Regions from separate parts of the Cellulosilyticum sp. ST5 genome, predicted to be linked through region 2. Evidence: a T-box and tRNA genes for the amino acid it is inferred to sense, from the RefSeq annotation. Region 2 holds a T-box; the other regions hold tRNA genes.
What was found. A T-box is a leader RNA that pairs with one kind of tRNA and senses whether it is charged. The one in region 2 lies ahead of thrS (threonine--tRNA ligase), so its partner is inferred to be a tRNA-Thr.
Positions count from the first base shown of each region.

Region 1: it has a tRNA-Thr gene. The T-box ahead of thrS (threonine--tRNA ligase) is inferred to sense a tRNA for this amino acid. The anticodon was not compared.
Region 3: it has a tRNA-Thr gene. The T-box ahead of thrS (threonine--tRNA ligase) is inferred to sense a tRNA for this amino acid. The anticodon was not compared.

Region 1 covers NZ_CP132338.1:2,640-10,446, forward strand. The annotation lists rRNA gene QTL86_RS00025 (23S ribosomal RNA) at 1-2,617, shown strand, start outside; tRNA gene QTL86_RS00030 (tRNA-Asn) at 2,730-2,801, shown strand; tRNA gene QTL86_RS00035 (tRNA-Glu) at 2,811-2,882, shown strand; tRNA gene QTL86_RS00040 (tRNA-Thr) at 2,897-2,969, shown strand; tRNA gene QTL86_RS00045 (tRNA-Ile) at 2,993-3,066, shown strand; tRNA gene QTL86_RS00050 (tRNA-Asp) at 3,096-3,169, shown strand; tRNA gene QTL86_RS00055 (tRNA-Val) at 3,217-3,289, shown strand; tRNA gene QTL86_RS00060 (tRNA-Leu) at 3,296-3,379, shown strand; tRNA gene QTL86_RS00065 (tRNA-Arg) at 3,407-3,480, shown strand; tRNA gene QTL86_RS00070 (tRNA-Arg) at 3,531-3,604, shown strand; tRNA gene QTL86_RS00075 (tRNA-Thr) at 3,609-3,681, shown strand; gene QTL86_RS00080 (DUF6709 family protein) at 4,299-5,375, shown strand; gene QTL86_RS00085 (hypothetical protein) at 5,517-6,539, shown strand; gene QTL86_RS00090 (DUF6062 family protein) at 6,673-7,437, opposite strand.
Region 2 covers NZ_CP132338.1:3,600,556-3,608,362, forward strand. The annotation lists gene QTL86_RS17400 (NAD(P)-dependent oxidoreductase) at 1-841, shown strand, start outside; gene QTL86_RS17405 (helix-turn-helix domain-containing protein) at 927-1,835, opposite strand; gene QTL86_RS17410 (DUF4830 domain-containing protein) at 1,938-3,281, opposite strand; gene thrS (threonine--tRNA ligase) at 3,550-5,316, opposite strand; T-box leader at 5,396-5,620, opposite strand; gene QTL86_RS17420 (N-acyl homoserine lactonase family protein) at 5,845-6,666, shown strand; gene QTL86_RS17425 (ArsR/SmtB family transcription factor) at 6,677-7,054, shown strand; gene QTL86_RS17430 (nitroreductase family protein) at 7,093-7,761, shown strand.
Region 3 covers NZ_CP132338.1:3,781,605-3,789,411, reverse strand. The annotation lists rRNA gene QTL86_RS18330 (16S ribosomal RNA) at 114-1,639, shown strand; rRNA gene rrf (5S ribosomal RNA) at 1,719-1,836, shown strand; tRNA gene QTL86_RS18320 (tRNA-Ala) at 1,841-1,913, shown strand; rRNA gene QTL86_RS18315 (23S ribosomal RNA) at 2,147-5,049, shown strand; tRNA gene QTL86_RS18310 (tRNA-Asp) at 5,105-5,178, shown strand; tRNA gene QTL86_RS18305 (tRNA-Val) at 5,239-5,311, shown strand; tRNA gene QTL86_RS18300 (tRNA-Thr) at 5,319-5,391, shown strand; tRNA gene QTL86_RS18295 (tRNA-Tyr) at 5,426-5,506, shown strand; tRNA gene QTL86_RS18290 (tRNA-Met) at 5,519-5,595, shown strand; tRNA gene QTL86_RS18285 (tRNA-Phe) at 5,599-5,674, shown strand; tRNA gene QTL86_RS18280 (tRNA-Lys) at 5,678-5,750, shown strand; gene greA (transcription elongation factor GreA) at 5,872-6,339, shown strand; gene QTL86_RS18270 (hypothetical protein) at 6,431-6,754, shown strand; gene QTL86_RS18265 (aminotransferase class I/II-fold pyridoxal phosphate-dependent enzyme) at 6,893-7,807, shown strand, end outside.

The sequences.
Region 1 (7,807 bases), 1.3 Mb from region 2:
ATCTGGGGTTGAGGACTGCGTCATGGCAAGAATGCGGATAGCTGAAGAGTCTGGAAAGTCTCATCAAAGAGGGTGATAATCCCGTAAGCGAAATCCAAGTGAAGCCTAGCAGTATCCAGAGTACCACGAGACACGAGAAACCTTGTGGGAAGCCGGGGGGACCACCCCCCAAGCCTAAATACTCCTCGGTGACCGATAGCGCATAGTACTGTGAAGGAAAGGTGAAAAGAACCCCGGGAGGGGAGTGAAAGAGAACCTGAAACTCTATGTTTACAAGCAGTGGAAGCGCCATATGATGCGCAACCGCGTACTTTTTGTAGAACGGTCCGGCGAGTTACTAGCTGTGGCAAGGTTAAGTACCAGGAGGTACGAAGCCGAAGGGAAACCAAGTCTGAATAGGGCGCCAAAATAGTCATTGTTAGTAGACCCGAAACCGGGTGACCTACCCATGTGCAGGATGAAGTTACCGTAAAAGGTAATGGAGGTCCGAACTCACATCTGTTGAAAAAGGTGGAGATGACGTGTGGGTAGCGGAGAAATTCCAATCGAACCCGGAGATAGCTGGTTCTCCTCGAAATAGCTTTAGGGCTAGCGTTGATAGGAGTCTAATGGAGGTAAAGCACTGAATTGCCTAGGGGGCCCACAAGCTTACCGAAGCATATCAAACTAAGAATGCCATCAAGATACCGTCAGCAGTCAGACTACGAGTGATAAGACACGTGGTCAAAAGGAAAACAGTCCAGACCATCAGCTAAGGTCCCCAAGTGTGTGTTAAGTGGAAAAGGATGTGAGATTTCGAAGACAACTAGGATGTTGGCTTAGAAGCAGCCACTCATTCAAAGAGTGCGTAATAGCTCACTAGTCGAGAGATCTTGCGCCGAAAATGTCCGGGGCTAAAACACACCACCGAAGCTATGGAATTCACAATAGTGGATTGGTAGAGGAGCGTTGTAACGACGCAGAAGCAGTACCGTAAGGAGCTGTGGAGTAATTACAAGTGAGAATGCCGGAATGAGTAGCGAGATACAAGTGAGAATCTTGTAGGCCGAATATCCAAGGTTTCCAGAGTAAAGCTGATCTGCTCTGGGTAAGTCGGGACCTAAGGCGAGGACGAAAGTCGTAGTCGATGGACAACTGGTTCATATTCCAGTACTACCTATTATCAGAACTGCAGGGACGCAGGAGGATAAGCAAACCCAGGAATGGTATCCTGGGCCAAGCACAAAGTCGCACCTAATAGGCAAATCCGTTAGGCGAGGATGAAGTGTGATGGGGATCGAAATAAAAGTAGAGAAGTTGCTGAATCCACACTGCCGAGAAAAGCTGCTATTGCGTGATAGGTACCCGTACCGTAAACCGACACAGGTGGATGAGGAGAGAATCCTAAGGCCGACGGGAGAAGCGTTGTTAAGGAACTCGGCAAAATGACCCCGTAACTTAGGGAGAAGGGGTGCCTACTTAGGTAGGCCGCAGAGAATAGGCCCAAGCAACTGTTTAACAAAAACACAGGTCTTTGCTAAACCGAAAGGTGATGTATAAGGGCTGACGCCTGCCCGGTGCTGGAAGGTTAAGGGGAGAGGTTAGTCTAAGGACGAAGCTTTGAACTTAAGCCCCAGTAAACGGCGGCCGTAACTATAACGGTCCTAAGGTAGCGAAATTCCTTGTCAGGTAAGTTCTGACCCGCACGAAAGGCGTAATGATTTGGGCACTGTCTCGACAGCGCACCCGGTGAAATTGTAGTACCAGTGAAGATGCTGGTTACCCGCGACAGGACGGAAAGACCCCGTGGAGCTTTACTGTAGCTTGATACTGAGGTTGGGTATTACATGTACAGGATAGGAGGGAGACTGAGAAATCTGGACGCCAGTCTAGGTGGAGTCGCCGGTGGGATACCTCTCTTGTAATACTTAACTTCTAACCATGGCCCGTTACCCGGGTCTGGGACAATGTCAGGTGGACAGTTTGACTGGGGCGGTCGCCTCCTAAAGAGTAACGGAGGCGCTCAAAGGTAACCTCAGAATGGTCGGAAACCATTCGAAGAGTGCAAAGGCATAAGGTTGCTTGACTGCGACACCGACGGGTGGAGCAGGTACGAAAGTAGGACTTAGTGATCCGGTGGTATGAAAGTGGGATTGCCATCGCTCAACGGATAAAAGCTACCCCGGGGATAACAGGCTTATCTCCCCCAAGAGTTCACATCGACGGGGAGGTTTGGCACCTCGATGTCGGCTCATCGCATCCTGGAGCTGAAGCAGGTTCCAAGGGTTGGGCTGTTCGCCCATTAAAGCGGTACGCGAGCTGGGTTCAGAACGTCGTGAGACAGTTCGGTCCCTATCCGTCGTGGGCGCAGGAAATTTGAGTGGAGCTGTCCTTAGTACGAGAGGACCGGGATGGACGGACCACTGGTGCATCTGTTGTCATACCAATGGCATAGCAGAGTAGCCAAGTCTGGATCTGATAAACGCTGAAGGCATCTAAGCGTGAAGCAGACCACAAGATAAGATTTCCCATCCGAAAGGAGTAAGACCCCTTAGAGACTATGAGGTAGATAGGTTGGAGCTGTAAGTGTAGTAATACATTGAGGTGACCAATACTAACGGTTCGAGGGTTTGACCTAGATAATAAAGGTTGAATAAAAAATTGTGTTTAGTTTTGGAAGTATAAAGGTGTTGACATAAGTCAATAGATATGATATACTTCATAAGTGCTCAAGAGAGTAAAAGAAATAATCCTCGATAGCTCAGCGGCAGAGCATCCGGCTGTTAACCGGAGGGTCGTAGGTTCGAACCCTACTCGGGGAGTTTAAATAAGGCCCGTTGGTCAAGCGGTCAAGACACCGCCCTTTCACGGCGGTAACACGAGTTCGATTCTCGTACGGGTCATTACATTTTAATATGCCGACGTGGCTCAATTGGCAGAGCAGCTGACTTGTAATCAGCAGGTTATCGGTTCGAGTCCGATCGTCGGCTTGCTACATATAATGTAGTGATATGGACCCTTAGCTCAGTTGGTTAGAGCATCCGGCTCATAACCGGACGGTCCTGGGTTCGAGTCCCCGAGGGTCCATCATAGCTCATTAAAATGTAAGTAAATAAGGCCCAGTGGTACAGTTGGTTAGCACGCCGCCCTGTCACGGCGGAGGTCGAGGGTTCGAGTCCCTTCTGGGTCGTATTAGTTAGTTGTTTTAACTAATAAATAAAAATATGCCATTAATATGGTCGCTTAGCTCAGCTGGGAGAGCACCTGCCTTACAAGCAGGGGGTCATAGGTTCGAGCCCTATAGCGACCATCATATGCCCGAGTGGCGGAACTGGCAGACGCACAGGACTTAAAATCCTGCGAGCTAACCCTCGTACCGGTTCGATTCCGGTCTCGGGCATATTTTTAAGTAATTATCAATAAATAAGTGCGCATAGCTCAGCTGGATAGAGCGTCTGACTACGGATCAGAAGGCCGAGGGTTCGAATCCTTCTGTGCACGTTTTCTATAAGATATTATAGAAGTAAAATAAAATATAAAATTGACATCATGTGCGCATAGCTCAGCTGGATAGAGCGTCTGACTACGGATCAGAAGGCCGAGGGTTCGAATCCTTCTGTGCACGTTTTGCCGACGTGGCTCAATTGGCAGAGCAGCTGACTTGTAATCAGCAGGTTATCGGTTCGAGTCCGATCGTCGGCTTTTTGAATTAGAACACCTTAGGGTGTTTTTTTGTTGTTTGAATTAATATATATCATAGACTATTTATCCAGATATAATAAAGAAGTTTTTGATTGAAGAGTAGTGTATAAGAGGGTAGTTAGAAGCGCTAAAAATGTTTCTAACTACTTTTTTTAGTTATCAATATTGTTGAGACTTTACTTGTAAATCACGGAATTTAAAATAAGTATTATTAATTTTAGAACATCAAAAATATAGTATATATAGAAAGGGGGGTATCATGAAACAACTTTATTATTTGGATACTAATGAAATTTATGATAAGTTAAATACTAGTTCTAAGTTATAGAATAGTAGAAGAAAAGTTGAGATAGTTAAAGAGTAGGCTATAGGAATTTAAATACTAGTAGCCTACTTTTTTTGTGATGAAAGACTATATATAGTTTCAAAATGATTACATTAAATATTGATAATATAAAAAAAATAATATATAATTTAAATGACTTAGGAACACTTTAATACTTTTAATGTCTTAAAGGTAGATTATTTAATACATTAAACCTAAATACGATGGAAAGGAGAATTAGGGTTAGATTATTAAAATAGAGGATTTAGAATAAGAAGAAAAGGGGAGAATTATGGAACAAGGGTTGTTAAAGAAGAGTGCAATTAAAAACAATTTAATGTGGATAGTTATTTTGGGAGTGATTTGTGGGGGATTAAGTTTTTTTGGATATCAAAATAAAGATTATTTAAAGTCACTTATAAAACCTATAGTTTTACAACAAGAGGAAAACTACGATGAATACTATGAACAGATGCTACCACCTATTACGAATTTAGATGAATTATATATTTTAAATACCTATTTTTACCTATATGAGCAAGAAACACCTAGTTCTAAAGAAAGAAAAACTGATGGTATATATTTAACGCAGCTAGGTAATAAAATGATTATTTGCGTTTATCCAAGTACCGCAGATGAAGATCCAGATGTATTATTAACTGAAGATATGGTGGGTTATATTAAAAATACAAGTGAAGTAGACCGATATAGTGAATTATTACCAGAGGTAATAAAAGATTTTAACTCATACTATGGAACTGAATTCACTGAGGAAGACTTTGCACCTAAAGTACTGTATATGGAGTCAAAGAGCCGTTTAATTGTTAATTATATTGTTACTGGTGCGATTGTAATTTTTGGCTTAGCAATGATAATATATCTTATTAAATATGTTATTTACCTAATCAACTTTAAGGGGATGAAAGGAATAAGGCATCTGAAAAAGTATGGTGAAATAACCAGTGTTATAGATGAAATTGAGAGTGAACAACCCATCTACGCAGGAAAAGGACAAATGATTACAGAGAACTGGATTGTTTCCACTAAGTTAAACACTTGCGCAGTGAAACTTGAGAATATTATATGGGTTTATACGAAGTTAAAAGGCATTAGTGAAGTACAATATTATGCGCTTTATATACATACCAAGGATGGGGACAAGTTTGTAATAAATACCCTAACCGAAATGAATCATACTCAAGTTCTAAACCAGTTAAAAGAAATGATTCCATGGATTTATTATGGTGAAACTAGTCAAACACATAACTTATGGAAAAAGCAAAGACAGATTATGTTAGATGAAATTGAAGCGAATAAGAAAATAATAAGCCTTAATCAAATACAAGATACAGGGATAGAAGAAGTCTAAGAAAAGGATTTATTTCTCAATACATGATCTAATAGACGTATCACTTCAGTTGAAGTAAAATCTTAAGAGAGGGGGAACTATCATCTAGTTCCCCTTATAATATAAAATGTAAAAATATGATTGATGAGTATGAGGAGAAAAATGCAGGCTAAAGGATTAAACAAAGAGATAAGGCAACATTATCTAAAAAGGTTATTGATTTGGTGTGTTTTATTAATAGTAATCTGCATGCAGACTTATCCCAATAGAGAGTATGTAGAATCATTATTAATAGGTGCTGGGGATATTCAGGACTATGACATGAAATTATTTATAAAGGAAGTACCACCTGTTGTAACAGCCAAGGAAATGAGTTTTATTAATACTGGATATGAAATTTATAGTGGGGACAAAGATGGGGAGAATTACAAGGAAAGTACTATTTATTTAGGAGAAATGAAAGGTAAATACATGATATGTATATACGCTAGTACTAGTAGTACAGATCCATCCTATTTAACGGGTAAGAATAAATTTTTAATAATAAAAGAGGCAAACACATTAATTGATTATGAAACGATTTTATTAGGTGTTGTCCGTGATTTGAATGCTATTTATAAAGAAAATGTAACAGAGGCGGATTTTATAAATAAAATAGTATTCATAGAAGAAGAAAAAGGCTTGTTAAGATATCGCTTAGAAGTAGCAGGTTTAATCTGTATAAGTGTTTTTGTGATTTATGAAGTAATAAAATGTTTAGTAGGTGTACTGGGATTACCAAGGATTAAGGGAAGGCATTACATAGGTAAGCAAAGATGGAAAGAGGTTGCTTTAAAAATACAAGAAGAAAAGAGTCTTAGGGAAGATAAGAGGTATAGAATTACAGAGCACTGGTTTATAGGTATCTTCCAAGGTATTGTAGTTATACCAATAGAGAAAATGATATGGATTTATCAAGAAGACTATAGTATTTATATTTATGCTCAGGATGGGAGAAAGTATTGCTTAAGACATTGGAGTAGAAAGCAGATAGAAAAAATGTATAAAGATATGAAAGAAGCATTACCCTGGGTTTATCAAGGAAATACCAAAGACTTACAGTATATTTGGAAAAAGCAACGTATGCAGATGATAGAAGATGTTGAAGAAGGAAAATTAGATTATGATTTAAGTGAGTGGTTATAATCCAATAGACAGAATGAGCGCAGTATATAACTCATTAAAGTCGAATCATTTTAATAGAGCTGGACACTAAATAGTGTACCAGCTCTTATTAGTAATTATTAAATTTAATCAATAACAAGCTTTGTATAAAAGACTATTTTTCTTTAAAAGGAGGATCTTGAACATAAATACCTACGAGTTTTTGAATACCTCTAGGAATAGCATCTTTAGAATTTTTCCAATCTGCATCTTTATTACGATAGTCATATTTATCTATAAACCAGGATAAATCTTCTTCAATACGTTTCAGATTGGTTTGCATCTTATCAAATAAAATACTATAAAATTCAGGTTTAGCTTTTTCAGTAACAAGGGTATCTGATAGAGCCATTAAATCTCCAAAATGAGTAACACAGAAACCTTTACAATCCTTAAAGAGAGCCATAAAATCAGGGCTTGTCTCCATTAAATAGAAGAAAGTATTCATATAGCGGATAAAATTTTTATCAATATAGTCACAAACATAGCAAGTATGATTTTGTTCATTCACCCACTCACTAATAGGATTTCCAGCTAATTCATCCATGGTTTTAGCTTTTTTGAATTTGGCAAACATACTCGTTTTAGTAGGAGAAAAGGCTTCAATTTTCTTTGCTAATTCCTTTTGAAGGGCTACATAATGGGTATGTAACATAAGAGCCATGCCAAGTCGGTTGCCGTAATCATACATTTTCTTATAGTGTTCACTACAAAAGCCCATTTGGTCAGTTGTAGCGCGAATATCATCCTCCATATAAGCACAGCCTAAAATAAAGGAAATGGCATCTTGTTCTAACTTACGTTTTATATAACAAAAAGGACATTCATCCTCTGCATGAAAGGCATCCGTTAGTGGAATGGTATAAATTGTATCTTTCATAGAAAACTCCCTTCTTAGATAAAAAAATAAATAACTCTGTTTTTATTATACAATAATAAAAAATAATTACCTACTAAATTAATAAATTTAATCAAGTACTAATTGGTATATAAAGATAGAGAGTAGATTTAGAGCGTATTATAATCTAGAGAAACTGTCCTTAAGAAATAATGATTTATTATACTTTTATTGATAATGTTGGAATAAGAGTGATATGAGAAAGGTAAAAAAGAAAAATAGTTTATCTATAACGAGTGTAAAATAATAAATATTATGATAATATAAAAGAAAAATTAACAATCATTAATCATATTAAGGGACAAAAAATTACATAAAAATGGATATTAGTAGACGAAATGGTAATAATATG
Region 2 (7,807 bases):
CTATGCTGTTACTATGTTTGAAATGCGTAACCGTATTGGTGGTGTATTATCTTATGGTATTCCAGAATTCCGTTTACCTAGAGTACTTGTTCAAAATCTAGAAAAGAACCTCGTTCAACTAGGAGTAAGCATTAAATACAATACGCTTGTAGGTCCAGTAATCACTCTGGATAAGCTCTTTAATGATGGCTATGATGCTGCATTTATCGGCACAGGTGTTTGGAATCCAAAAACATTAAATATTAAAGGAGAAACTTTAGGCCATTCTCACTATGCTATCGACTACCTTAAAAATCCAACTAAATATCAGCTAGGTAAAAAAGTTTGTGTGATTGGTGCCGGTAACGTAGCTATGGATGCCGCTCGTAGTGCTAAATATTATGGTAGTGAAGAAGTACATATCTGTTACCGTCGTGGTGAGGAAGATATGACAGCTACTAAGGCTGAGATTCACGAAGCTAAAGAAGAAGGCATTCAATTTACTCTTTATAAATCACCAGTTGAAATCACCGATGAAGGTGTCATCTTTGCCGATACTAGAAAAGTAACCTTAGAAGATGGCTCTACTAAACTTGAAACTATTCCTGGTTCAGAAAAGCTATTCCCTTGTAATTCAGTGGTAATTGCCGTTAGCCAAGCTCCTAAAAACAATATTGTAGCTGGTACAACTGGCCTTGAAACCAACCGTGGACTTTTAGTAACAGATGAAGAAGGTCATACTACAAGAGAAGGTGTCTTTGCTTGTGGCGATGTCGTAAGTGGTGCTAGAACAGTTATTGAAGCTGTTGTAAATGCTAAACATGTGGTAGGTAGCATCCATGAATATCTTCAAAATGCATAAACTTCCTCTAAAATAAATATTAACTTTACCAAATAGTAAAGGGCTATAAAACTAGTATGCAATCTCTAGGTTTATAGCCCTTGTTCTACTTAGTAGATACTGGTATCATCCAATGCTCTAAATATGAATATTCAGCAGTAGATGGATAGTACATTTCTCCTGCAAAATCAGTCGTCGTTAAATGATGTTCTCTCATCCATCTTTCCATGAATGTCTGTGCTTTGTAAACAGCAGAATTTGTTAATTCCTCAAAGTTTTCCGCTTCAAAACCACAAATAAGGTACTCGGCAGCAGGAAGTTCAAAAGTCGAATATCCCTCTGCACTTGCACCATATTCTGCCTCTGCTCCTGCCATATAGATGCAATGCCCCTCTTTAGCTTCTCCTATATAAAGTGCACCAAATTCATTTCCTCCCTTAACCAAATAAGGAATTTGCGATTTTACAGAATGAAAATCATCCCATAGCTTTCCTGTAACAGAAACACTTGTAGTCGTTCCGCCCATTAATTCTGCAATAGGTATTTCTCTTGCAATACCTATATAAGAACGTGGAACCTCTAATTTTTTTCGCTTAACCTCAATTACAATGCCATCCGTAATTAATGGGACATTTTCATCAACCATTACATAATTTAAAACCAGTTCTGGTTTCACAAATTGGTTAAGATGAATTTTACCTGTACGATATTCCTCTGGTGTAATGCCATAGGTTTCCTTGAATGCTCTTGTAAAATTAGCATGACTGGAGAAACCATAGTTTATTGCAATATCAAGTATTCTCACTTCTTTACCTTTTAGTTCGTTTACTGCTTGTGCCAGTCTGCGTAACTTAATGTACTCACAAACAGGCTTCTTAGCTAAACGTGTAAATAGTCGTTGAAAATAGAACGGCGATAATCCAGCTATACTTGCGAGTTCTTCAATTTGTATTTCTTGTGTCAGGTTTTCTTCAATGTACTCAATACTTTTTTGTATTGCTTCCCATGCGTGCATTTTAAACACCTCCTACACAAAATATAGCATAAGAATTTTGTATTGCGCTTTTCATACAATGCCCTTTTAATATAAAACATTTTATTTATCTTAGTTTATTGCTTATATTCCTTGGCTATATATCACTCTAACACCATTTTCTTCTCCTATATAGACAGGCTCGAAGTTTTTTTCTCCTCCTGCTTCACTCTCAATAAAAAAGGTAACTGCATAAGCCTTTAAAATCTTAGGACTGTGCTTTTCATCTTTTATTTCCTCAATAGAAATTATCTTAATGCCTTGATAGCCTGTACGCATTCCCTGTCTATTTTCCTTTTGGCTAAATAATTCCTTCTCTTCCTTATATAAGAATAGAGTCTGTAACCAAAGTTTACTAGCCCTAATTTCATAAAAGCGATTATAGTTTTCATGAACATTGCACTCTATATAAGCTGTAATGAGCTCCTCATCTGATAAAGAGGGCCTTTGGTAAGTATCCATAATCTTTTTATTGATATATTCTTCCTTTGTAATTCCTGTCAATTGCTCAAAGTTTTTTCCTGTTAGAGCATAATAATTTGCTGAGAAATCATTACTATCCAGATGAGCTCCTACAATATCTCCTTGATACCTTATGACTATTCCTCTTGGATTCATCTCCTGTTTATACTCGCCTTCTAAAAATGACTCTTTTAAATAATAGCTTTCTATAGTTACCAACTTGCCTAATAACGCTGTATAATCTAGTCCTATTACCTTAGACATTTCCAATCCTAGTCCAAAGTAAATGGTCTCTATTTCATCCACACTAGTTACTTTTAAATCCTTGGGTAAAGTATACTCGCATTTTTGAACTAGCATTACAGGTGTAAAATTATATTTTGAAAATAATGCTATAGCATCTTCCGATATTAATTCTTCATTAGGTTTATACCGCTTTAAGTCTTTAATAGTTCTAAAAAAATCACCGTCAACCTCATACTGGTTCCCTTTATATTCAGCCCAAAATGTTTTTTCTAAACTATTCTCTTTTAATGTTAAATCTCCCATGATGTTTCCTCTATCGTAAAATCTTAATATATACCCATCTATCCACTCACCTTCAGTCATTAACTTCGATTCTCTTTCTTGTAGCTGCTGAACTATTAGCTGAATCTGTTGGGGATTAGTGAGGGTAGTAAGTGAATCTACTAGCTCTGGATTTTCTTCGCTCTCTCCACATTCTATAATATCTAGAGCCTTTGCTCCCGTTGCTTTTTCTAGCAACTCATTAATATCTATAGCTTCAGCTGATTGCTTTTCTTTTTTCTCTTCATCATTAACTACAGCATCCTCTGTTTCTTTAACCTCTTTCTCCAATCCTTGTTTTCTTACAATAGATTCCTTGCTTCCCATGGATTGTTCTTGCTTATTACATCCTATTAATATGAATAAGCTATAGTAGTTTACTTTTACTGTCCCATTCATTACGTTCCCCCTCGTATATCCTGAACTACTCACCAGCAATACATTTATTATCTTCTTAATGCTATATAAATATCGTATCATTCTCTAAAATGTTTATCAATATTATCAAAACATTTAGTCTTTAAGACTCTACATGTTTTTTCTCTACATCTATCAACATCACAAAAAAGCTACATTAAGCAATCTGTGCTCGATGTAGCTTCTCTTTTATTCACTCTTTATTAGCTTAGTTTATTATCTTAATTTCTTATCACTACTACTTCTCCTACTAAACAGTTCCCCCCTGTATTTCATTCTTCAGGAGCTGCATTAACTCTTGTATGCTGTAGCTTTCTTGAGCATTTTCATCTCGCCTACGAATTGTAACAAGCTTATTATCTACTTCTTTTTGACCTACAACGATCATATAAGGCACTTTACCAAGCTGTGCTTCTCTAATCTTATAGCCTATCTTTTCATCTCTATTATCTATTTCACAGCGGATACCTTGTTTTTGTAATTCTGCCATGACAGAAGCTCCATACTCTGCGAATTTATCTGAAATAGGGAGCACTTTTACTTGAACTGGCGCTAACCAAAGTGGGAATTTACCCGCATAATGCTCAATTAGAATGCCTATGAATCGTTCAATAGAGCCAAAGACAACGCGGTGAATCATAATAGGTCTATGCTTCTTACCATCTGCACCAATGTATTCTGCTTCAAACCTTACAGGTAGCTGAAAGTCTAGTTGAATAGTACCACACTGCCATGTTCTACCTATAGAATCCTCTAGGTGGAAGTCTATCTTTGGTCCATAGAAAGCGCCGTCTCCCTCATTAATCACATATTCTAGCTGCATCTCATCTAAAGCCTTTTTGAGTCCCTCAGTTGCCACATTCCAATCTTCATCACTACCAATACTATTTTCTGGACGTGTAGATAACTCCACATGATACTTAAATCCAAACTTGCTATACACTTCATCAATAAGTCTTACAACACCTTTAATCTCATCTGTAATTTGTTCCTGTGTCATGAAAATATGAGCATCGTCTTGTGTAAAGCAACGTACACGCATAAGACCATGTAAAGCTCCTGACTTTTCATGTCTATGAACCAATCCCAATTCACCCATACGAATAGGGAGTTCACGATAAGAGTGAGGTTGTAATTTATAAACTAACATACCACCAGGACAATTCATTGGTTTGATGGCAAAATCTGTATCGTCAATAACTGTGGTATACATGTTTTCACGATAATGATCCCAGTGACCAGATGTTTCCCAAAGCTCTTTATTGAGCATCATCGGTGTGCTAATTTCCACATAACCTTCTCTCGTATGAAGCTTTCTCCAATAATCAATTAAGAGATTTTTAAGTATCATACCTTTTGGCAGGAAGAATGGAAAACCTGGTCCTTCGTCTAGAATTGTAAATAAACCTAGTTCTTTTCCTAACTTTCTATGATCCCTCTTTTTAGCTTCTTCAATGCTTTGTAAATAGGCTTCTAAATCACTACTCTTTGGAAAAGCTGTTCCATAAATCCTTGTGAGCATCTTATTTTTTTCGTTTCCTCTCCAATACGCCCCAGCCGTTGCTGTTAACTTAAAGGCCTTGATTAGGCTTGTATTAGTTACATGTGGTCCTGCACATAATTCCACATAATCTCCTTGCTGATAAAAGCTAAGCTGTGCCTCTTCAGGTAAGTCATTAATAAGCTCTATTTTATAAGGTTCATTTTTCTCTTTCATCAGTGCAAGTGCTTCTTCTCTATTTAAAGTATATCTTTGCAAGGAGAGACTTTCTTTAACGATTTTTCTCATCTCTTGCTCAATCTCTACTAAATTCGCCACTGTGAATTCAAAGTCAAACTCAAAATCATAGTAAAACCCATCTTCAATCACAGGTCCAATAGCACACTTAGTAGTTGGGTATAACCTTTTAACAGCTTGTGCTAAAACATGAGATGCTGTATGTCTAAAAGCATTCTTCCCCTCTTTTTCCTCGAACTTAAAATCTTTTACTAAACCATCCTTCATTATTACTTTCATTTCTTATGTCCTCCTTTTCAAACTTGAAATATATAACATAAGAAAAGCACCCTAAAACAAATGACCTTATAGTCATTTATTTAAGGGTGCAATTATAGTCTGTGCACGGTTCCACCTTAACTTTTCACTTCAGATTCTAACAAATCCTAGCCTTTAACGCAGACATACGGATGTACTTACTTATTGGTTCAGCACAACAGCTCAGGAATGGTTTTCAACTAAACGCTTTCATAAAGAACTTCCACCAAGTATTCTTCTCTCTGGATGATTTATAAAGTCTACTCTTTTCCATCTTTGCTTTTCCTATGTTATTAAGGTTATTATAACTAATCATCATAAAATGTCAATATATTATCTTTATTTCATAATATTTTCAACATTACTTCCCAATCATAGCTAATTGACATTTTTTGAATGGTCTCGATTTTCTTTACCAATGATCTATTTAAAGATATATATGTTATAATCGTTTAAAAATATGAACCATTATCATACTAGAATATATGGTCTTCTAGAAAGGAGTCACTAATGGAGAAAAAGGTAAAAGTGCATGTGTTTCATACAGGAGAAGTAAATGTTGACCCCGCTGTTCCCTTTAGAGATATATCAAGAAATCCCATAGCTTATACAGGCCTATTACGAAATCCAAAAAAACGTATTTGGCTACCTGTATCAGCTTATCTTATTGAACATCCAAAGGGATTAGTACTAATTGATACAGGATGGCATAAAGATGTAAGGGTTAATCAAAGAAAACATATGTCCTGGAAGCTTAATATAGCAAGTAAAGCTAGACTTCCATTAGGTGAAGCAATAGATGAGCAGTTGCAATCCTTGGGCATTACTCCTAAAGACCTTGACTATGTTTTTTTAAGCCACATGGATGTTGATCACATAAGCGGTGTAGATTTAGTAAAAGATGCCAAGCAAATTCTTACCTCTAAAGAAGAGTTACAAGCAGCAACTACGGGTGAACTTAGATATGAGAAAAGACTATGGAAAAATGTAAATATACGCACATTTGAGATGAAAAATTCATCATATGGGCCATTTGGAAGAAGTTATGACGTCTTTAATGATGAGAGTATATTAATGATAGATGTAGCAGGTCATACTAAAGGAAGCAGTGCAACGTTAGTACAAAACAACGGAAAATTTATTCTTTTAACGGGAGACTGTGGTTACTCAAAAGATTCTTGGAAAAAATTACGTTTACCGGGCCCTATATCTGATAAAAGAAAGATGAGAAAAACTCTAGAATGGGTAGGGGAAATGTCTCACAAAGAAGGATGTATAGAGATATTAGCTACACATGACCCCGAGGTAAAACCCCACATTATTGAATTATAGGAGAAGCTAAATGGAACAATGCAAAGAAAGGTTAGCAAATATTGCAACAGAATTTAGACAATGCAGCAAGGTCTTTACTGCTATTGGTGATGAAACTAGGCAGAAAATTATTCTAACACTTTTAGAGAGTAATTGTAACGGCATAAGAGTTGGTGAAATTACAGAAAAGACAAATCTTTCTCGTCCCGCAGTATCACATCACCTACAGCTACTAAAAGAAGCGGGCATTATCAACATGCGTAGAGTGGGAACTAAAAACTATTATTATATGGATTCAAACAAGGAACAATGGATGAAAATAATAAAGCTTATGAATCATATTTATGAAGTTGTTCAGGACTTTGCACCAATTGATACCCGAAGTGATGAGAGCTATTATTCAAAATAAGACAGTAAATAAATAATAATTAAAGGAGGTCATGATTAATGAATCTAGTTGAAGCAATGCAAAAAAGACATTCAGTACGTAGTTATAAAACACAAAAAATAGAAGGAACGGTAGTTAATGAACTTAGGGCCTATATAGATGAATGTAATAAACAAAGTGGTATGCATATTCAGTTATGTATAGATGAACCCAATGCCTTTAATAGTTTCATGGCACATTATGGTTCATTCAAAAATGTAACTAACTATATTGCTATAGTTGGAAAGAAAGGAAAAGATTTCGAGGAAATGTGTGGTTATTGGGGAGAAAAAACTGTTCTAAAAGCTACACAACTGGGACTTTCTACTTGTTGGGTAGCTCTAACCTATAGTAAAGGTAAAAGTACCTGTAAAATAGATAAAGGAGAAAAACTTTGCTGTGTCATTGCTTTAGGTTATGGTGAAACACAGGGTACAGCACATAAAAGTAAGCCAATAGAAACACTTTGTAAAGTAGACGGTCAAATGCCAGAGTGGTTTAGAAAAGGTATGGAAGCTACCATGCTTGCTCCTACATCAATGAATCAGCAGAAATTTCACTTTACATTAGAAGGAAACACTATAACAGCAAAAGCTGGAATAGGTTTCTATACAAAAGTAGATTTAGGTATTGCAAAATATCATTTTGAAATCGGTGCAACTGATGCTGACTGGAAGTGGCAAAGCTAAAGCAGCTCAAACTAACTTCAATAACTTTATAAAATAAACAATTATC
Region 3 (7,807 bases), 180 kb from region 2:
AAAATAGTAACTATAAACCAGTCGATTCATTACGTCTCTAATAAGAGATGAGAATCAGTACAACTTGTACTAAGTAAAATAGTCAGTAGTAGAAATACTACACGGACAAACTTTTATATGAGAGTTTGATCCTGGCTCAGGATGAACGCTGGCGGCGTGCTTAACACATGCAAGTCGAACGAAGTGATAGGAGCTTGCTCCTAGAACTTAGTGGCGGACGGGTGAGTAACGCGTGGGTAACCTGCCCTATGCAGGGGGATAACGTTTGGAAACGAACGCTAATACCGCATAAACTATCGGTAATCGCATGATTATTATAGTAAAGATTTTATCGGCATAGGATGGACCCGCGTTGGATTAGCTAGTTGGTGAGATAACAGCCCACCAAGGCGACGATCCATAGCCGGCCTGAGAGGGTGAACGGCCACATTGGGACTGAGACACGGCCCAAACTCCTACGGGAGGCAGCAGTGGGGAATATTGCACAATGGGCGCAAGCCTGATGCAGCGACGCCGCGTGAAGGAAGAAGGTCTTCGGATTGTAAACTTCTATCAGCAGGGAAGAAAAAATGACGGTACCTGACTAAGAAGCTCCGGCTAACTACGTGCCAGCAGCCGCGGTAATACGTAGGGAGCGAGCGTTATCCGGATTTACTGGGTGTAAAGGGTGCGTAGGCGGTTTGTTAAGTCAGAAGTGAAATTTAGGGGCTCAACCTCTAAGCTGCTTCTGAAACTGATGAACTAGAGTGTGGGAGAGGAAAGTGGAATTCCGAGTGTAGCGGTGAAATGCGTAGAGATTCGGAGGAACACCAGTAGCGAAGGCGGCTTTCTGGACCATAACTGACGCTGAGGCACGAAAGCGTGGGGAGCAAACAGGATTAGATACCCTGGTAGTCCACGCTGTAAACGATGAATGCTAGGTGTCGGGGCTTACGGGTCTCGGTGCCGAAGTTAACACATTAAGCATTCCACCTGGGAAGTACGATCGCAAGATTGAAACTCAAAGGAATTGACGGGGACCCGCACAAGCGGTGGAGCATGTGGTTTAATTCGAAGCAACGCGAAGAACCTTACCTAAACTTGACATCCCGATGACCGAAGGGTAATGCCTTCTTTCCTAGCTTGCTAGGACATTGGTGACAGGTGGTGCATGGTTGTCGTCAGCTCGTGTCGTGAGATGTTGGGTTAAGTCCCGCAACGAGCGCAACCCCTATCTTTAGTAGCCAGCATTAAGTTGGGCACTCTAGAGAGACTGCCAGGGATAACTTGGAGGAAGGTGGGGATGACGTCAAATCATCATGCCCCTTATGTTTAGGGCTACACACGTGCTACAATGGCTGCTACAAAGGGAAGCGATCTCGCGAGAGTCAGCAAACCTCAAAAAAGCAGTCCCAGTTCGGATTGTAGTCTGCAACTCGACTACATGAAGTTGGAATCGCTAGTAATCGCGAATCAGAATGTCGCGGTGAATACGTTCCCGGGTCTTGTACACACCGCCCGTCACACCATGGGAGTTGGGGGGGCCCAACGCCGGTGACCCAACCCTTCGGGGAGGGAGCCGTCTAAGGCAAAACCAATAACTGGGGTGAAGTCGTAACAAGGTAGCCGTATCGGAAGGTGCGGCTGGATCACCTCCTTTCTAAGGATAGAAATCGATGGTTTGTTAGTTACTGTTTTGTTTTGAAAGTTCATTGAACTAAATGAATATTTCACTCATTTGTGGTGATGATGCGCTTAGGGGAAACACCCGTTTCCATTCCGAACACGTAGGTTAAGACCTAAGCGGCTGATGGTACTTGTCGGGAGACTGACTGGGAGAGTAAGTGGTTGCCACATTTATGGGGGTTTAGCTCAGTTGGGAGAGCACCTGCCTTGCACGCAGGGGGTCAAGGGTTCGAATCCCTTAATCTCCACTGTCCTTACAATAGGACAATTTGTACTTTGAAAACTAAACACAATTAAAATAGATTTGTAAGTTATAGCAATATAACTTGCGCCTAACGATAAATGTACACGCATTGTATAATGCAAAAATGTTTGTCAGGGTGTAAAATCTACAATTTAACCGATAATAAATATTCTTTGTATTCAACGAAAGTTGATTAACAAGGCACAAACGACCGATTAACGAAAGTTAATCATTATAGGTCAAGCTACTAAGAGCGTAGAGTGGATGCCTTGGCACCGAGAGCCGATGAAGGACGTGATAAGCTGCGAAAAGCTACGGGGAGTTGCAAATAAACCTTGATCCGTAGATATCCGAATGGGGAAACCTGGCAGAGCAAACCTCTGTCATCCTATAGCCAATACATAACTATAGGAAGGGAACGAAGGGAACTGAAACATCTAAGTACCTTCAGGAGGAGAAAGAAACATCGATTTCCTAAGTAGCGGCGAGCGAAAGGGAAACAGGCCAAACCAGATTACTTGTAATCTGGGGTTGAGGACTGCGTCATGGCAAGAATGCGGATAGCTGAAGAGTCTGGAAAGTCTCATCAAAGAGGGTGATAATCCCGTAAGCGAAATCCAAGTGAAGCCTAGCAGTATCCAGAGTACCACGAGACACGAGAAACCTTGTGGGAAGCCGGGGGGACCACCCCCCAAGCCTAAATACTCCTCGGTGACCGATAGCGCATAGTACTGTGAAGGAAAGGTGAAAAGAACCCCGGGAGGGGAGTGAAAGAGAACCTGAAACTCTATGTTTACAAGCAGTGGAAGCGCCATATGATGCGCAACCGCGTACTTTTTGTAGAACGGTCCGGCGAGTTACTAGCTGTGGCAAGGTTAAGTACCAGGAGGTACGAAGCCGAAGGGAAACCAAGTCTGAATAGGGCGCCAAAATAGTCATTGTTAGTAGACCCGAAACCGGGTGACCTACCCATGTGCAGGATGAAGTTACCGTAAAAGGTAATGGAGGTCCGAACTCACATCTGTTGAAAAAGGTGGAGATGACGTGTGGGTAGCGGAGAAATTCCAATCGAACCCGGAGATAGCTGGTTCTCCTCGAAATAGCTTTAGGGCTAGCGTTGATAGGAGTCTAATGGAGGTAAAGCACTGAATTGCCTAGGGGGCCCACAAGCTTACCGAAGCATATCAAACTAAGAATGCCATCAAGATACCGTCAGCAGTCAGACTACGAGTGATAAGACACGTGGTCAAAAGGAAAACAGTCCAGACCATCAGCTAAGGTCCCCAAGTGTGTGTTAAGTGGAAAAGGATGTGAGATTTCGAAGACAACTAGGATGTTGGCTTAGAAGCAGCCACTCATTCAAAGAGTGCGTAATAGCTCACTAGTCGAGAGATCTTGCGCCGAAAATGTCCGGGGCTAAAACACACCACCGAAGCTATGGAATTCACAATAGTGGATTGGTAGAGGAGCGTTGTAACGACGCAGAAGCAGTACCGTAAGGAGCTGTGGAGTAATTACAAGTGAGAATGCCGGAATGAGTAGCGAGATACAAGTGAGAATCTTGTAGGCCGAATATCCAAGGTTTCCAGAGTAAAGCTGATCTGCTCTGGGTAAGTCGGGACCTAAGGCGAGGACGAAAGTCGTAGTCGATGGACAACTGGTTCATATTCCAGTACTACCTATTATCAGAACTGCAGGGACGCAGGAGGATAGGCAAACCCAGGAATGGTATCCTGGGCCAAGCACAAAGTCGCACCTAACAGGCAAATCCGTTAGGCGAGGATGAAGTGTGATGGGGATCGAAATAAAAGTAGAGAAGTTGCTGAATCCACACTGCCGAGAAAAGCTGCTATTGCGTGATAGGTACCCGTACCGTAAACCGACACAGGTGGATGAGGAGAGAATCCTAAGGCCGACGGGAGAAGCGTTGTTAAGGAACTCGGCAAAATGACCCCGTAACTTAGGGAGAAGGGGTGCCTACTTAGGTAGGCCGCAGAGAATAGGCCCAAGCAACTGTTTAACAAAAACACAGGTCTTTGCTAAACCGAAAGGTGATGTATAAGGGCTGACGCCTGCCCGGTGCTGGAAGGTTAAGGGGAGAGGTTAGTCTAAGGACGAAGCTTTGAACTTAAGCCCCAGTAAACGGCGGCCGTAACTATAACGGTCCTAAGGTAGCGAAATTCCTTGTCAGGTAAGTTCTGACCCGCACGAAAGGCGTAATGATTTGGGCACTGTCTCGACAGCGCACCCGGTGAAATTGTAGTACCAGTGAAGATGCTGGTTACCCGCGACAGGACGGAAAGACCCCGTGGAGCTTTACTGTAGCTTGATACTGAGGTTGGGTATTACATGTACAGGATAGGAGGGAGACTGAGAAATCTGGACGCCAGTCTAGGTGGAGTCGCCGGTGGGATACCTCTCTTGTAATACTTAACTTCTAACCATGGCCCGTTACCCGGGTCTGGGACAATGTCAGGTGGACAGTTTGACTGGGGCGGTCGCCTCCTAAAGAGTAACGGAGGCGCTCAAAGGTAACCTCAGAATGGTCGGAAACCATTCGAAGAGTGCAAAGGCATAAGGTTGCTTGACTGCGACACCGACGGGTGGAGCAGGTACGAAAGTAGGACTTAGTGATCCGGTGGTATGAAAGTGGGATTGCCATCGCTCAACGGATAAAAGCTACCCCGGGGATAACAGGCTTATCTCCCCCAAGAGTTCACATCGACGGGGAGGTTTGGCACCTCGATGTCGGCTCATCGCATCCTGGAGCTGAAGCAGGTTCCAAGGGTTGGGCTGTTCGCCCATTAAAGCGGTACGCGAGCTGGGTTCAGAACGTCGTGAGACAGTTCGGTCCCTATCCGTCGTGGGCGCAGGAAATTTGAGTGGAGCTGTCCTTAGTACGAGAGGACCGGGATGGACGGACCACTGGTGCATCTGTTGTCTTACCAAAGGCATAGCAGAGTAGCCAAGTCTGGATCTGATAAACGCTGAAGGCATCTAAGCGTGAAGCAGACCACAAGATAAGATTTCCCATCCGAAAGGAGTAAGACCCCTTAGAGACTATGAGGTAGATAGGTTGGAGCTGTAAGTGTAGTAATACATTGAGGTGACCAATACTAACGGTTCGAGGGTTTGACCTAGATAATAAAGGTTGAATAAAAATTGTGTTTAGTTTTGGAAGTATAAACTTCTAATGGCCCAGTGGTACAGTTGGTTAGCACGCCGCCCTGTCACGGCGGAGGTCGAGGGTTCGAGTCCCTTCTGGGTCGTTTTAATACTTAATGTATTAAATATATTAGAATAAGTAATAATTATTACTTATTAGATATGGTCGCTTAGCTCAGCTGGGAGAGCACCTGCCTTACAAGCAGGGGGTCATAGGTTCGAGCCCTATAGCGACCATTTACATGCCGACGTGGCTCAATTGGCAGAGCAGCTGACTTGTAATCAGCAGGTTATCGGTTCGAGTCCGATCGTCGGCTTGATACAGGACTAATATGGTCTTTGTATTAATATGGAGGGATTCCCGAGCGGCCAAAGGGGGCAGACTGTAAATCTGTTGCGATAGCTTCGAAGGTTCGAATCCTTCTCCCTCCATATACCTTATAACGCGGGATGGAGCAGCTAGGTAGCTCGTCGGGCTCATAACCCGAAGGTCATAGGTTCAAATCCTGTTCCCGCTACCACATGCCCAGATAGCTCAGTCGGTAGAGCAGAGGACTGAAAATCCTCGTGTCGCTGGTTCGATTCCGGCTCTGGGCACCATGTGGGTCACTAGCTCAGTCGGTAGAGCACTTGACTTTTAATCAAGTTGTCCCGGGTTCGATTCCCGGGTGGCTCATACATCAAAGGTCTTACAGTTAACAAATTGTTAGTTGTAAGACCTTTTTAGTATTTAAGTAAAAAAAGTATTTTTCTATAATTTTTTATAATATATAAGAGTAAAAAGGGACAGGAATAATATGAACAATTATCTTACACAACAAGACATTGATAATATGAAAAAAGAGATAGAATATAGAAAAGTAGTGGTAAGAAAACAAAGGAATGAAGAAGTTAAAGAAGCCAGAGCACATGGGGATTTGAGCGAGAATTATGAATACAAGGCCGCTAAACGTGAAAGAGGTAGGAATGAGGGGCGTATAAAATATTTAGAGCGAATGATAAAAACAGCAACTATCATTACTGATAATACAGAGGCAGGAGAAGTTGGACTGGGAAAGTTAGTAGATGTTTATTTTATAGAAGATGATATGAATATAGAGTATGAAATAGTTACTACTATGGAAACCGATGCTATAAATAATAAAATAAGTATTGAATCGCCTTTAGGAAAGATGATTTATAAAAAGAGAGTAGGCGATATAGTAAATATAGACTCTCCAGATGGAGAATATAGTGTACGTATACAATCAATAAGGAAAAGTTAGATATAACATACTTAGTAGATAAATCTATTTATAGAGAATAAACAGCGACAAGCTAGAATATAATTTATAAATAGATTATGGGGGATGTTATATGAATCAGATGGAGTTTAAAATACTTAAACGTGCACAAGAGAATGCAAAAGAAATTGATAAACTAAAAACATTTTTAGCTAATCAAGGGGTTAATTTAACCCAAGTGAAGAAAAATCCTGAGAGATATCAAGAAATTATTAGGAGATATAGCAAAGATTGTGTTAATGTAGGTTTATTTGAAGAGAGTAGGGAACGATTGGAAATAGAATTTAGTAGATTATGTGAATATCATAGAAAGAATGAGTCTATTTTAGTAGACCAATTTTATAATGTAGCTAAAGAGATTATACTCTCGACGCCAGAAGGAGATAAGAATAAATAATGGACCAAGTTAGTTTAGCTTGGTCCATTATTTATTCTTATTTTACTAATTACTTTAACTTTTAAGTCGTTTGTATTTGAAGCTATAGTAAGGTAAACTATAAGAAGTAATAATTAATAATAGAAAAGGGTTGATTAGGTGAATACACCTTTGTATGACAAATTACTACAATATAGTAGGTCAAAATTGGCATTTCATATGCCTGGGCATAAGTTTGGAATTGCTGCAGAACTTAATAATCTTAGTATAATTGAATTAGATAATACAGAAGCTATAGGTATGGATAATTTATATGATGCACAGGGCATTATAAAGGAAGCAATGGAATTAATGGCTAATTTTTATGGATCTAAAGAAACATTATTCTTAACAAATGGTTCAACTAGTGGAATAATAGCAAGTATTTTATCTGTTTGCAAGGATGGTGATGAATTAATTATAGCAAGAAATTCTCATCATAGCGTTTGGAGTGCACTTATTTTAGGGGGAATTACTCCTATATATATTAGTCCACAGTACAGACCTGAAGACGATATGTTGGGAGAGATAAGTGCAGATATAATTGAAAAGGCGCTAATAGATTATCCTAAGGCAAAGGGGGTATTAGTGGTTAGCCCTACTTACGAAGGGATAGTATCAGATATCAAAGAGATATCTAGAGTAGTTCATAAATATAACAAGGTACTTATTGTAGATGAAGCCCATGGTGCACATTTTGTATTAGGGAAAGATTTTCCACTAAGTAGTATACATCAAGGAGCAGACCTAGTCATTAACAGTATGCACAAGACTTTACCAGCACTTACACAAAGTGGGTTATTACATATATGTTCTGAACGAATAAGATATGATAATGTTATAGAAAGTCTTAGAATGATACAAACTAGTAGCCCTTCATATATGATGATGGGGCTTATGGATTATATAAGATCGTATATTATAGAAAACAAGAATAAGATACAACAGCAATATGTAGATGAATTACTAGTATTTAGAAAAGAATTAAATGATCATCTTATGGTTTTAAGGCTATTAGATATGGAAAAAGAAAAA